3 regions of the Neisseria sp. 27098_8_158 genome follow, and region 2 is predicted to be linked to each of the others. Evidence: predicted binding sites of a transcription regulator. Region 2 holds the regulator's gene; each other region holds the start of a gene.
The links. Region 2 encodes FNR, which switches genes on or off when oxygen is low (the NO sensors DNR and NnrR bind a similar motif). Its sites were predicted from a motif close to TTGATNNNNATCAA; they were not measured.

Region 1 (3,285 bases), on a different contig from region 2:
AATGGCTGGTGGACGGCAGCTCGACCGCCATGCCTTGCGCGTATACCTTGCCGAACTTGCCTGCCTGAACAGTTTCCAATGCCTTGTCGGATTGGCGGATTTCTTTAGCACGCGGTTTCAAATAAGCCTGAGAAATCATGGCACGGGTCGGAACATTCACAAACGCAGGATCGCCGACATAATAATCACGGTCGGCAAAAGCAATCCGCGACGCATCGCCTATCCAGCGCCAACTGTGGATATTTTCCACACCCAACGCCTTCATATCCTGATTCTGCAATACACCCAAAATCTGCCCCAAAGCAATCGCGCCCGAACTTGGTGCGCCCATACCGCAAACTTCATATTCACGATACGGCGCGCAAACCGGTTCACGCTCGATAACGCGGTAGTTTTTCAAATCCGCCATGCTGATTTTGCCAGGATTATCCACAGCACCGGTAACGGCACGAACAATATTCTGCGCCTGCATTCCCTGATAAAACGGCGCACTGCCTTTTTCCGCCAACAGGCGCACAGAACGCGCAAATTCAGGATTTTTCAAAACCGTTCCCGTAGCCAAAGGTTTGCCGTCGGGTAAGAAATAGGCAGCAGTTTGCGGATAACGTTGCAAGGGTTCCAAATTTTGTTCGATGGATTTCGCCATACGCGGAGAAACAGCAAAACCCTGTTCCGCCAAAGTAATCGGTTTTTCAAACAAACTTGCCCACGGCAATTTTCCGTAACGCTTGTGGACATCTTCGAGCAGCTTCGGAATCCCCGGCACACCGACCGAACGGCCGCCGACCACAGCTTTCATAAAGCCCATCGGTTTGCCGTTTTCGTCCAAGAAAAGCCCCGGCGTTGCCGCTTTCGGCGCCGTTTCTCGGGCATCAAACGTTGTCAGCTTTTTCGCCTTATTGTCCCAATACACCAAAAACGCGCCGCCGCCCAATCCGGAAGACTGCGGCTCAACCAGTCCCAAAGTTGTCTGCATGGCAACCATCGCATCTATCGCACTGCCGCCGCGCTTCAAAATTTCATAACCGGCTTCAGTTGCCAGCGGATTGGCAGACGCCGCCATATAATGTTTGGCGCGGATTAATTTCTGCTCCGTCAGCCCCGTCCCTTGCTCCGGCGCATGGTTATCCATAGATACGGAGGGCAGGGAAACTTGAGGCTTTTGAACCGGCTTTTGAACTGGCTGTTGCGCACAAGCGGCCAAAATCAAAACGGATAACAGGTTAATACTAAAAGAAAACTTCATATGCATACCCTTATTGACATATTTTCAGACGGCCTTTTCCCAGCTTAAACAAAAGGAAATATGAAAATAGCTTGAAATAAAAAACTATTTGACTATTTCTCCAGTCAATCAGTTCCAATTGGAGAAGTATAAAACAAGCTAAGATTGTGCACAGGCAAAAAGTTACCCACAGAATGGAGCAGCAGAAAAAATTTATCCACACCTACAAACAAGGCCGACCATACTTTATCCTCATCAAAAAATATCAGCTAAGTATTTGAAAAATTTTTATAATCAAAGTTATCAACAAGCTGTGGCAGCACTCAATATCATCTTCTATTTATTATTTAAAATCTAATTTATAGTTTGTTTTCCCAAAGGTAAAGGCCGTCTGAAACGTAAAGGCATCTTTTCAAAAAATTAGATAGTTAAGGATTGTTAAATCTCTGTAAATCAGATAGAGTTACGGTTGATAAATTAAATTAATAATGGAGCTTCCATCAATGAAAGGCGATATCGGCGTAATCGGCTTGGCCGTTATGGGTCAAAATTTGATTTTGAATATGAACGATCGCGGTTTCAAAGTCGTGGCGTACAACCGGACCACCGCTAAAGTAGACGATTTTCTCAACGGCGCAGCTAAAGGCACCAACATTATCGGTGCCTATTCATTGCAAGATTTAGTGGATAAACTGGAAAAACCGCGCAAAATCATGATGATGGTTCGCGCAGGTTCTGTCGTTGACGACTTTATCGAACAACTCGTTCCGCTTTTGGACCAAGGCGACATTATTATTGACGGCGGCAACGCCAACTATCCCGATTCCACCCGCCGCACCCACGAGCTGGCGGCAAAAGGCATCCGCTTTATCGGCGCGGGCGTGTCCGGCGGCGAAGAAGGCGCGCGTCACGGTCCGTCTATCATGCCTGGCGGCGATGAAGCCGCATGGCCTGCTGTTAAGCCGATTTTCCAAGCCATCTCCGCCAAAACGCCTCAAGGCGAGCCTTGCTGCGACTGGGTCGGTCGCGATGGTGCGGGCCACTTCGTCAAAATGGTGCACAACGGCATCGAATACGGCGATATGCAGTTGATTTGCGAAGCGTACCAATTCATGAAAGACGGCTTGGGTCTGAGCTACGACGAAATGCACCGCATTTTCAACGAATGGAACAAAACCGAACTGGATTCTTATCTGGTCGAAATTACCGCCGCGATTTTGGGTTACAGAGATGAAAACGGCGAACCTTTGGTTGAAAAAATCCTTGATACCGCAGGTCAAAAAGGTACAGGCAAATGGACCGGCATCAATGCCCTCGATTTGGGTATCCCGTTGACCCTGATTTCCGAAGCCGTGTTTGCACGTTGCGTGTCCGCGTTTAAAGACCAACGCATCCAAGCAAACAGCCTGTTTGGCAAAACCATTACCCCGATTGAAGGCGATAAAGCCGCATGGGTAGATGCTTTGCGCCAAGCCCTGTTGGCATCCAAAATCATTTCTTATGCACAAGGCTTTATGCTGATCCGCGAAGCCAGCGAAAACAACGATTGGGCATTGAATTACGGCAACACCGCCCTCTTGTGGCGTGAAGGCTGCATTATCCGCAGCGCCTTCTTGGGCAACATCCGCGACGCATACGAAGCCAATCCCGATTTGGTGTTCTTGGGTTCCGATCCTTATTTCAAAGGCGTATTGGAAACCTGTCTGCCTGCATGGCGCAAAGTCGTTGCCAAAGCCATCGAATGCGGCATCCCTATGCCCTGCATGGCTTCCGCGATTACTTTCCTCGACGGCTACACTTCCGCGCGCCTGCCGGCCAACCTGTTGCAAGCCCAACGCGACTACTTCGGCGCGCACACCTACGAGCGTACCGACAAACCGCGCGGCGAGTTCTTCCATACCAACTGGACAGGTAAGGGCGGCGATACCGCTTCAACCACATACGATATCTAATTTGCCCAGGCAAACAAAAGGCCGTCTGAGTATTTCAGACGGCCTTTTTATAGGGTTATCCACAATGAAGAATGAAACAATTTATAGTATTTGATAGATAACTTTATG
Region 2 (3,285 bases):
ATAGCAAGTGCCGTGCGTTTTTCAGCAAGGAGAAGCTGTACTTGATTGATGCTGAGGATATCGTTTTGCTGTTCGGTAACCATAGGATACGCGCCTATACAAATTAACTTTGAATTCTGATAAAGCGGAAAATATGGTTTTATGTTACCCGAAAGTATTGAAAATAAAAACAAAGGTCGTCTGAAAATTTTTAGACGACCTTTTCCATTCCTGTTTATACGGTTTGCGAGTATTTGGCTTTGGTTTCTTTATGGCGCAAATGGTAGTCGAACACCATGGCGATGTTGCGGATCAAGAAACGGCCCTTCGGTGTAACGGTCAGACCGTGCGGTTTGAGGCGGACCAGACCGAGGGTTTCCAGTTGTTTCATATCTTCCAGTTCCGCTACAAAATAGCGGCTAAACGGAATGCCGAACACGCTTTCGTAAATTTGATAATCAAGCGAGAAGCGGCACATCAAATCCTGAATGATGTTGCGGCGCAGAATGTCGTCTTGATTAAGCTGGTAGCCGCGCATAATCGGTAGATGTCCGGCATCGAGTGCGGCGTAATAGGCATCGATGTCGCGCTCGTTTTGGGAGTAGGTGCTGCCGATTTTGCCGATAGAGGAGACGCCGATCGCCACCAAGTCGCAGTCGGCATAGGTCGAGTAGCCTTGGAAGTTGCGTTGCAGGAAGCCTTCTTTGAGGGCGATGGAGAGTTCATCATCAGGTTTGGCAAAGTGGTCCATACCGATGAAAACGTAGCCGCGCTCGGTCAGGGTTTGAACGCAATATTGCAGCATATCGAGTTTTTCTTCGCTGCCGGGGACGACATTGGTGTCGATACGGCGTTGCGGTTTGAAGATATGTGGCAGGTGGGCGTAGTGGTAGAGGGCGAGGCGGTCGGGGTCGAGGGACAAGACCGTGTCGATGGTGGTTTTGATGCTTTCGGTGTTTTGGTGCGGCAGGCCGTAAATCAAATCGACGCTGACCGATTTAAACCCGGCTTCACGCGCGGCATCAATCACTTCTTTGGTTTCTTCATAACTTTGAATGCGGTTGACGGCTTCCTGCACTTTAGGGTCAAAGTCTTGAATACCGACACTCATGCGGTTGAAACCGAGTTTGCCCAGTTTGAGGACGGTTTCGCGGCTGACTTTGCGCGGGTCGATTTCGATGGAGTATTCGCCGTTGGGAATCAGCTGGAAGTATTTGCGGATCATTTCGAAGACGCGTTCGAGTTGGTCGTCGCTTAGGAATGTGGGCGTGCCGCCGCCGAAGTGGAGTTGCGCAAGCTGGTGTCGTCCGCCTAAATGCGGTGCCAGCAATTCCATTTCTTTTTCCAGATACTGGATATAGGCATCGGCACGGCTTTTGTCTTTGGTAATAATTTTGTTGCAGCCGCAGTAGTAGCAGATGGTATTGCAGAAGGGGATGTGGATGTAGAGCGAAAGGGGTTTGTTGAGCGCGCCCATGTTGCGCAGGTTTAAAGCTTGGATATATTCGGCTTCTTTAAAGCCTTCATGGAAGCGGTCGGCGGTCGGATAGGAGGTATAGCGAGGACCGCTTGATGGCAAACTGGCAATCAATTCACGGTCAAATTCCGGTAATTCATTGTTTGTGTTGGTGTTATTTGAGATGGGGATGATTTTCATGGTTGGGCTTGTAGTATAAAGTAAGGAAATTAGGGAAAATTTTAGTCAAAATTTCGATAGTTTGGTAGAATGCCTGATAATGATATGCCAACTTTGACTTGGGTCAATAGTTATTCGGCTTCATCAGGGGTTGAGAAAATTAAGCAAATTAAAGGTGCGTTATGGCTACACACAATGCAACACATCAAATGAAAACCTTGTGTTCCACATGTTCTTTACGAGAACTGTGTTTGCCTGTCGGACTAATGCCTAACGAATTTTCACAATTAGATGCGGTTATTCGTCAAAGCCGCCGTCTGAAAAAAGGTGAATACCTGTTCCGTGCCGGCGAGCCGTTTACCTCTTTGTTTGCCATCCGTGCAGGCTTCTTTAAGACAACAGTCGCCAGCCAAGATGGACGAGATCAGGTAACCGGCTTTTTTATGTCGGGCGAGCTGATCGGTATGGATGGGATTTGTTCCCATATTCACAGCTGTGATGCTGTGGCTTTGGAAGACAGCGAAGTATGCGAGCTTCCGTTTACACATATTGAAGAACTTGGACAGGATATTCCCAGTCTTCGTTCTCACTTTTTCCGCTTGATGAGCCGCGAAATTGTCCGAGATCAGGGCGTTATGCTGCTTTTGGGCAATATGCGCGCTGAAGAGCGATTGGCGGCATTCTTGCTCAACCTATCCCAGCGTCTCTATTCACGAGGCTTTGCCGCTAATGATTTTATCTTGCGGATGTCGCGTGAGGAAATCGGCAGCTATTTGGGGCTGAAACTGGAAACAGTCAGCCGCACCTTGTCTAAATTCCATCATGAAGGCTTGATTTCTGTTGAACACAAGCACATCAAAATCTTAGATGCGACAACCTTGAAGAAAATGGTTTCTGGTTGTTCGCACGCTATCTGAATCTTAGGCCGTCTGAAATATTTCAGACGGCCTTTTTAACAAGAATTAAAGAATAATTGTTAAGTTACGCAAGTTATAGTTAGATGTTAAATTGAAAAATCTTCAACAACCGGCGTGTACAGAATGCGGTCAACTGCTTCACGGGTCAGTTTCGGTGCAAACATCTGTATAAAATCATAGGTATAACCGCGCAGGTAAGTATCCGAGCGTAAGGCTATCCAAGTGGGCGACGGTTCAAATAAGTGCGCCGCATCAATCAGCTGTAAATCTTGATCGACCGCGGGATCGTACGCCATTTTGGCCATCAAACCAACACCCAAGCCTAAGCGAACATACGTCTTCAATACATCCGTATCGGCAGCCGATAAGGCAACATCAGGTTGCTCAATATGCGCTTTATTAAATGTACGCGCAATGCTGCTGCCGGAATTAAAAGCAAATTCGTAAGTAACCAGCGGAAAAGAAGCCAAATCTTCAAGGCTTAAAGGATTGCGGCAGTCCAAAAGAGGGTGGTCGTGCGGAACAATGACGGCATGGTTCCATTCATAGCAGGGCAGTTTGCCCAACTCGGGATGATCGTCAATACGTTCAGTAATAATTGCCAAATCCGCTTCGCCGCTGCTGACCATTTGCGCAATGGCAGAAGGGCTGCCTTGTTTGATGGTCAAATTGACTTTAGGGTAGTTTTTGACAAATTCCGCAACGATTGTGGGCAAGGCATAACGCGCCTGGGTATGCGTTGTCGCGATGGTC
Region 3 (3,285 bases), on a different contig from region 2:
GCATTAGCGGCAGCGGATGCGCCTGAAGCGGCAGGCGCGGCTTTTTCGGCTTCAGGCGGCTGACACGCGGTCAAACCCAGAGCCAACATTACGGACAAAGCAGTCAGATTGAATTTTTTCATTTTCATTCCTTTTTATTTAGTTAACGTTTTTGCTGGCGCACTGCCGCGCAAAAACCAAATCATGACGGGAACCAGATACAGCAGCCAAATCAGGACTTCGCCTTCGGTTGGGTGGTCGGTATAGCCGAAGAAACCGCCGAGCAGCACGCCTAAAGGGCTGTCTTCATGCAAATATTTCGATGTGTCGAAAGCAATATCCTGCATCACATTCCATACGCCGGCCTCATGCAGCGCGCGAAACGAACCGGCCAGCAGACCGGCCGCCACCACAATCAAAAACGCGCCCGTCCAACGGAAAAACTTCGCCAAGTTCAGGCGCATACCGCCCTGATAAATCAGCGTACCGATGACAACCGCCACCAACAGCCCCAATACCGCGCCTATCGGCATAGACCACGTCGGGCTTTGCTGGAACACGGCCAGCAGGAAAAACACACTCTCCAAACCTTCGCGCGCCACAGCCAAAAACGCCATGCCGACCAAGGCCCAACCCTGGCCGCTGCCGCGGTTTAAGGCCGACTGAACAGAATCCTGAAGATGCTGTTTCATCGAACGCGCGGCCTTCTTCATCCACAAAATCATGTACGTCAGCATCGCCACAGCCACCAGGCCGATGGCGCCGACCACCAATTCCTGTTCTTTTTGCGGAATCTCGCCGGTAGCGGAATGAATGCCGTAACCAATACCCAAACACATGACCGAAGCCAAAAACACGCCCAGCCAAACCTTCGGCATCAGCTCGCTGTGTCCCGACTGTTTCAAAAAACTGGCAACAATGCCGACGATCAGGGCGGCTTCGATGCCCTCGCGCAGCATAATCAATAAAGCAATCAGCATAAAAAACTCTAAAGTGAAATGTTCATTTGTTAACGCATTTATAACGCTTTATGCTTAATAACGCAAATTATTTTTATTTTTTAATAACCCCATATTTATTAAGATTTTTTAAAATAAAATAACGGACGTAATCAATAAAAACTAAAAGGCCGTCTGAATAAGGCCGTCTGAATTTTATTTTTTCAGACGGCCTTAATTTATCTAAGCAATTGTAAATAAATAATAAAAAAGTTCCATAGTATAAATTTCCCTATCAGTGATATTTTCAGAATTTATCAAATTTAAAAGGTTGATTTACAACAAAAATTAAAACCGCCTTATCTTTTATAGTTGGCATATTGCTGGTGCAATCAGCAATCCATGACATAACAAACGCATAACAAAGGAACCCTCCTATGCCACGTTTAAAACTCCACCAAATCGCTTTGGCTTTGGCCGTTTCTGCCGCGCTGACCGCCTGCGGCGAGAAAACGGCTCAAACAACCGAAACCCCTCAAGCGGCTTCTGCCGCGAGCACTGCCGATGCTGTCGCAAGCACCGCCGCCGTTTCAGCCCCTCAAAATTCCGCCGATGTTTCTGCCGAAGACAAAGCCCTGTTGGAACGCGCGCAAGCCGTGTTCAAACCTTTGCCTGATGCGGCCGAAATGCAAAAAATCCGTCCGTTTACCGAAGAGCAGGTCAAACTCGGCCAACAACTTTGGTACGAAACCCGCCTGTCCAAAGGTAACACTGTCAGCTGTAACTCCTGCCACAACTTGGCAACGGCCGGCGTGGACAACATGCCGACCAGCGCGGGCCACAAAAGCCAATTCGGCGCCCGTAACCCCCCGACTGCCCTGAATGCCGCCTTGTTGGGCAGCCAATTCTGGGATGGCCGTGCCGCCGATGTGGAAGAACAAGCCGGCGGCCCATTGCTCAACCCGGTTGAAATGGCCAACGCGACCGAAGCCGATGCCGCCGCCAAAATCGCCGGCATTCCCGAATACCAAGAGAAATTCAAAGCCGCATTCCCTGAAGACGGCGCGGTTTCCTTCAAAAACATCACCGCCGCATTGGGCGCATTTGAACGCACCCTGCTGACCCCGACCCGTTGGGACGACTACCTCAAAGGCAACGTATCGGCCCTGAGCGAACAAGAACGCAAAGGCGTACGCGCATTTATGGACAACGGCTGTATGTCCTGCCACAGTGGTGTCAACTTGGGCGGTACCATGTTCCAAAAATTCGGTTTGGTGGACGGTCCTTACTGGAAACACATCGACGATCCTAAACACGACAAAGGCCGTGCGGACGTAACCAAAAAAGCCGAAGACGAATTCTTCTTCCGCGTTCCCGGCTTGAGAAACGTTGAGCGCACCTACCCATACTTCCACAACGGCAGCGTTTGGGAACTGGATAAAGCCGTCAACATCATGGCGAAAGCGCAATTGGGTAAAACCCTGGCTCCGGAAGACACTGAAAACATCGTTGCCTTCTTGAAAGCCCTCTCCGGCAATGTTCCGGAGTCTGCCCGAACCATGCCTGAGCTGCCCATCTCCCACGATGTCAAATCCCAACCTGACAACAAATAAGGGTTAGCATAAAACAAGGCCGTCTGAAAATCCGTTTCAGACGGCCTTTTTGTTGCCGGCCATATGGGCGCCTTTGTTTCACGATTCCACACAATATGGTAATCTTGAGCCGATTTTCACCATACATCCGAAAGGAACATCATGAGCCTGATTATTGAAGACTTGCAAGAAGGCCACGGCAAAGAAGCCGTCAAAGGCAAAGAAATCACCGTACATTACACCGGCTGGTTGGAAGACGGTACCAAATTCGACTCCAGCCTCGACCGCCGTCAACCGCTGACCATCACCCTGGGCGTCGGCCAAGTGATTAAAGGTTGGGACGAAGGCTTCGGCGGCATGAAAGAAGGCGGCAAACGCAAGCTGACCATTCCTTCCGAAATGGGCTACGGCGCACACGGTGCCGGCGGCGTGATTCCTCCGCACGCGACTTTGATTTTTGAAGTCGAGCTGCTGAAAGTGTACGAATAAGCATTTGACGCTTCCAAAGGTCGAGGCCGTCTGAAACCCGAAGTTTGGTTTTTCAGACGGCCTGTTTTTATCAAGATTCGGTATAATGCCTGTTTTACAAACAAACCATTTCCCAAGGAACCCTCATGCTTTTACCCGAACAAGTCAAAACCCTGATTGAAGGCGTTACCCCTTGCGAACACGTCGAAGTCGAAGGCGACGGCCATCACTTCTTCGCCGTAATCGTTTCCTCCTCATTTGAAGGCAAAGCCCGCCTCGCCCGCCACCGCCTGATTAAAGACGGCCTC

Region 1: a site for FNR is predicted at 1,471-1,484, ahead of gnd (decarboxylating NADP(+)-dependent phosphogluconate dehydrogenase). Genes of this name have one in related genera too.
Region 3: a site for FNR is predicted at 1,249-1,262, ahead of O3681_RS05605 (cytochrome-c peroxidase). Genes of this name have one in related genera too.

Annotation. Positions count from the first base shown of each region.
Region 1 covers NZ_JAPWAZ010000002.1:45,858-49,142, reverse strand. Annotated here, with positions in the region: gene ggt (gamma-glutamyltransferase) at 1-1,246, opposite strand, end outside; gene gnd (decarboxylating NADP(+)-dependent phosphogluconate dehydrogenase) at 1,729-3,177, shown strand.
Region 2 covers NZ_JAPWAZ010000003.1:278,863-282,147, forward strand. Annotated here, with positions in the region: gene O3681_RS09650 (hypothetical protein) at 1-83, opposite strand, end outside; gene hemN (oxygen-independent coproporphyrinogen III oxidase) at 215-1,636, opposite strand; gene fnr (fumarate/nitrate reduction transcriptional regulator Fnr) at 1,798-2,532, shown strand; gene O3681_RS09665 (CysB family HTH-type transcriptional regulator) at 2,619-3,285, opposite strand, start outside.
Region 3 covers NZ_JAPWAZ010000002.1:26,851-30,135, forward strand. Annotated here, with positions in the region: gene efeO (iron uptake system protein EfeO) at 1-122, opposite strand, end outside; gene efeU (iron uptake transporter permease EfeU) at 135-959, opposite strand; gene O3681_RS05605 (cytochrome-c peroxidase) at 1,355-2,530, shown strand; gene O3681_RS05610 (FKBP-type peptidyl-prolyl cis-trans isomerase) at 2,669-2,998, shown strand; gene O3681_RS05615 (BolA family protein) at 3,124-3,285, shown strand, end outside.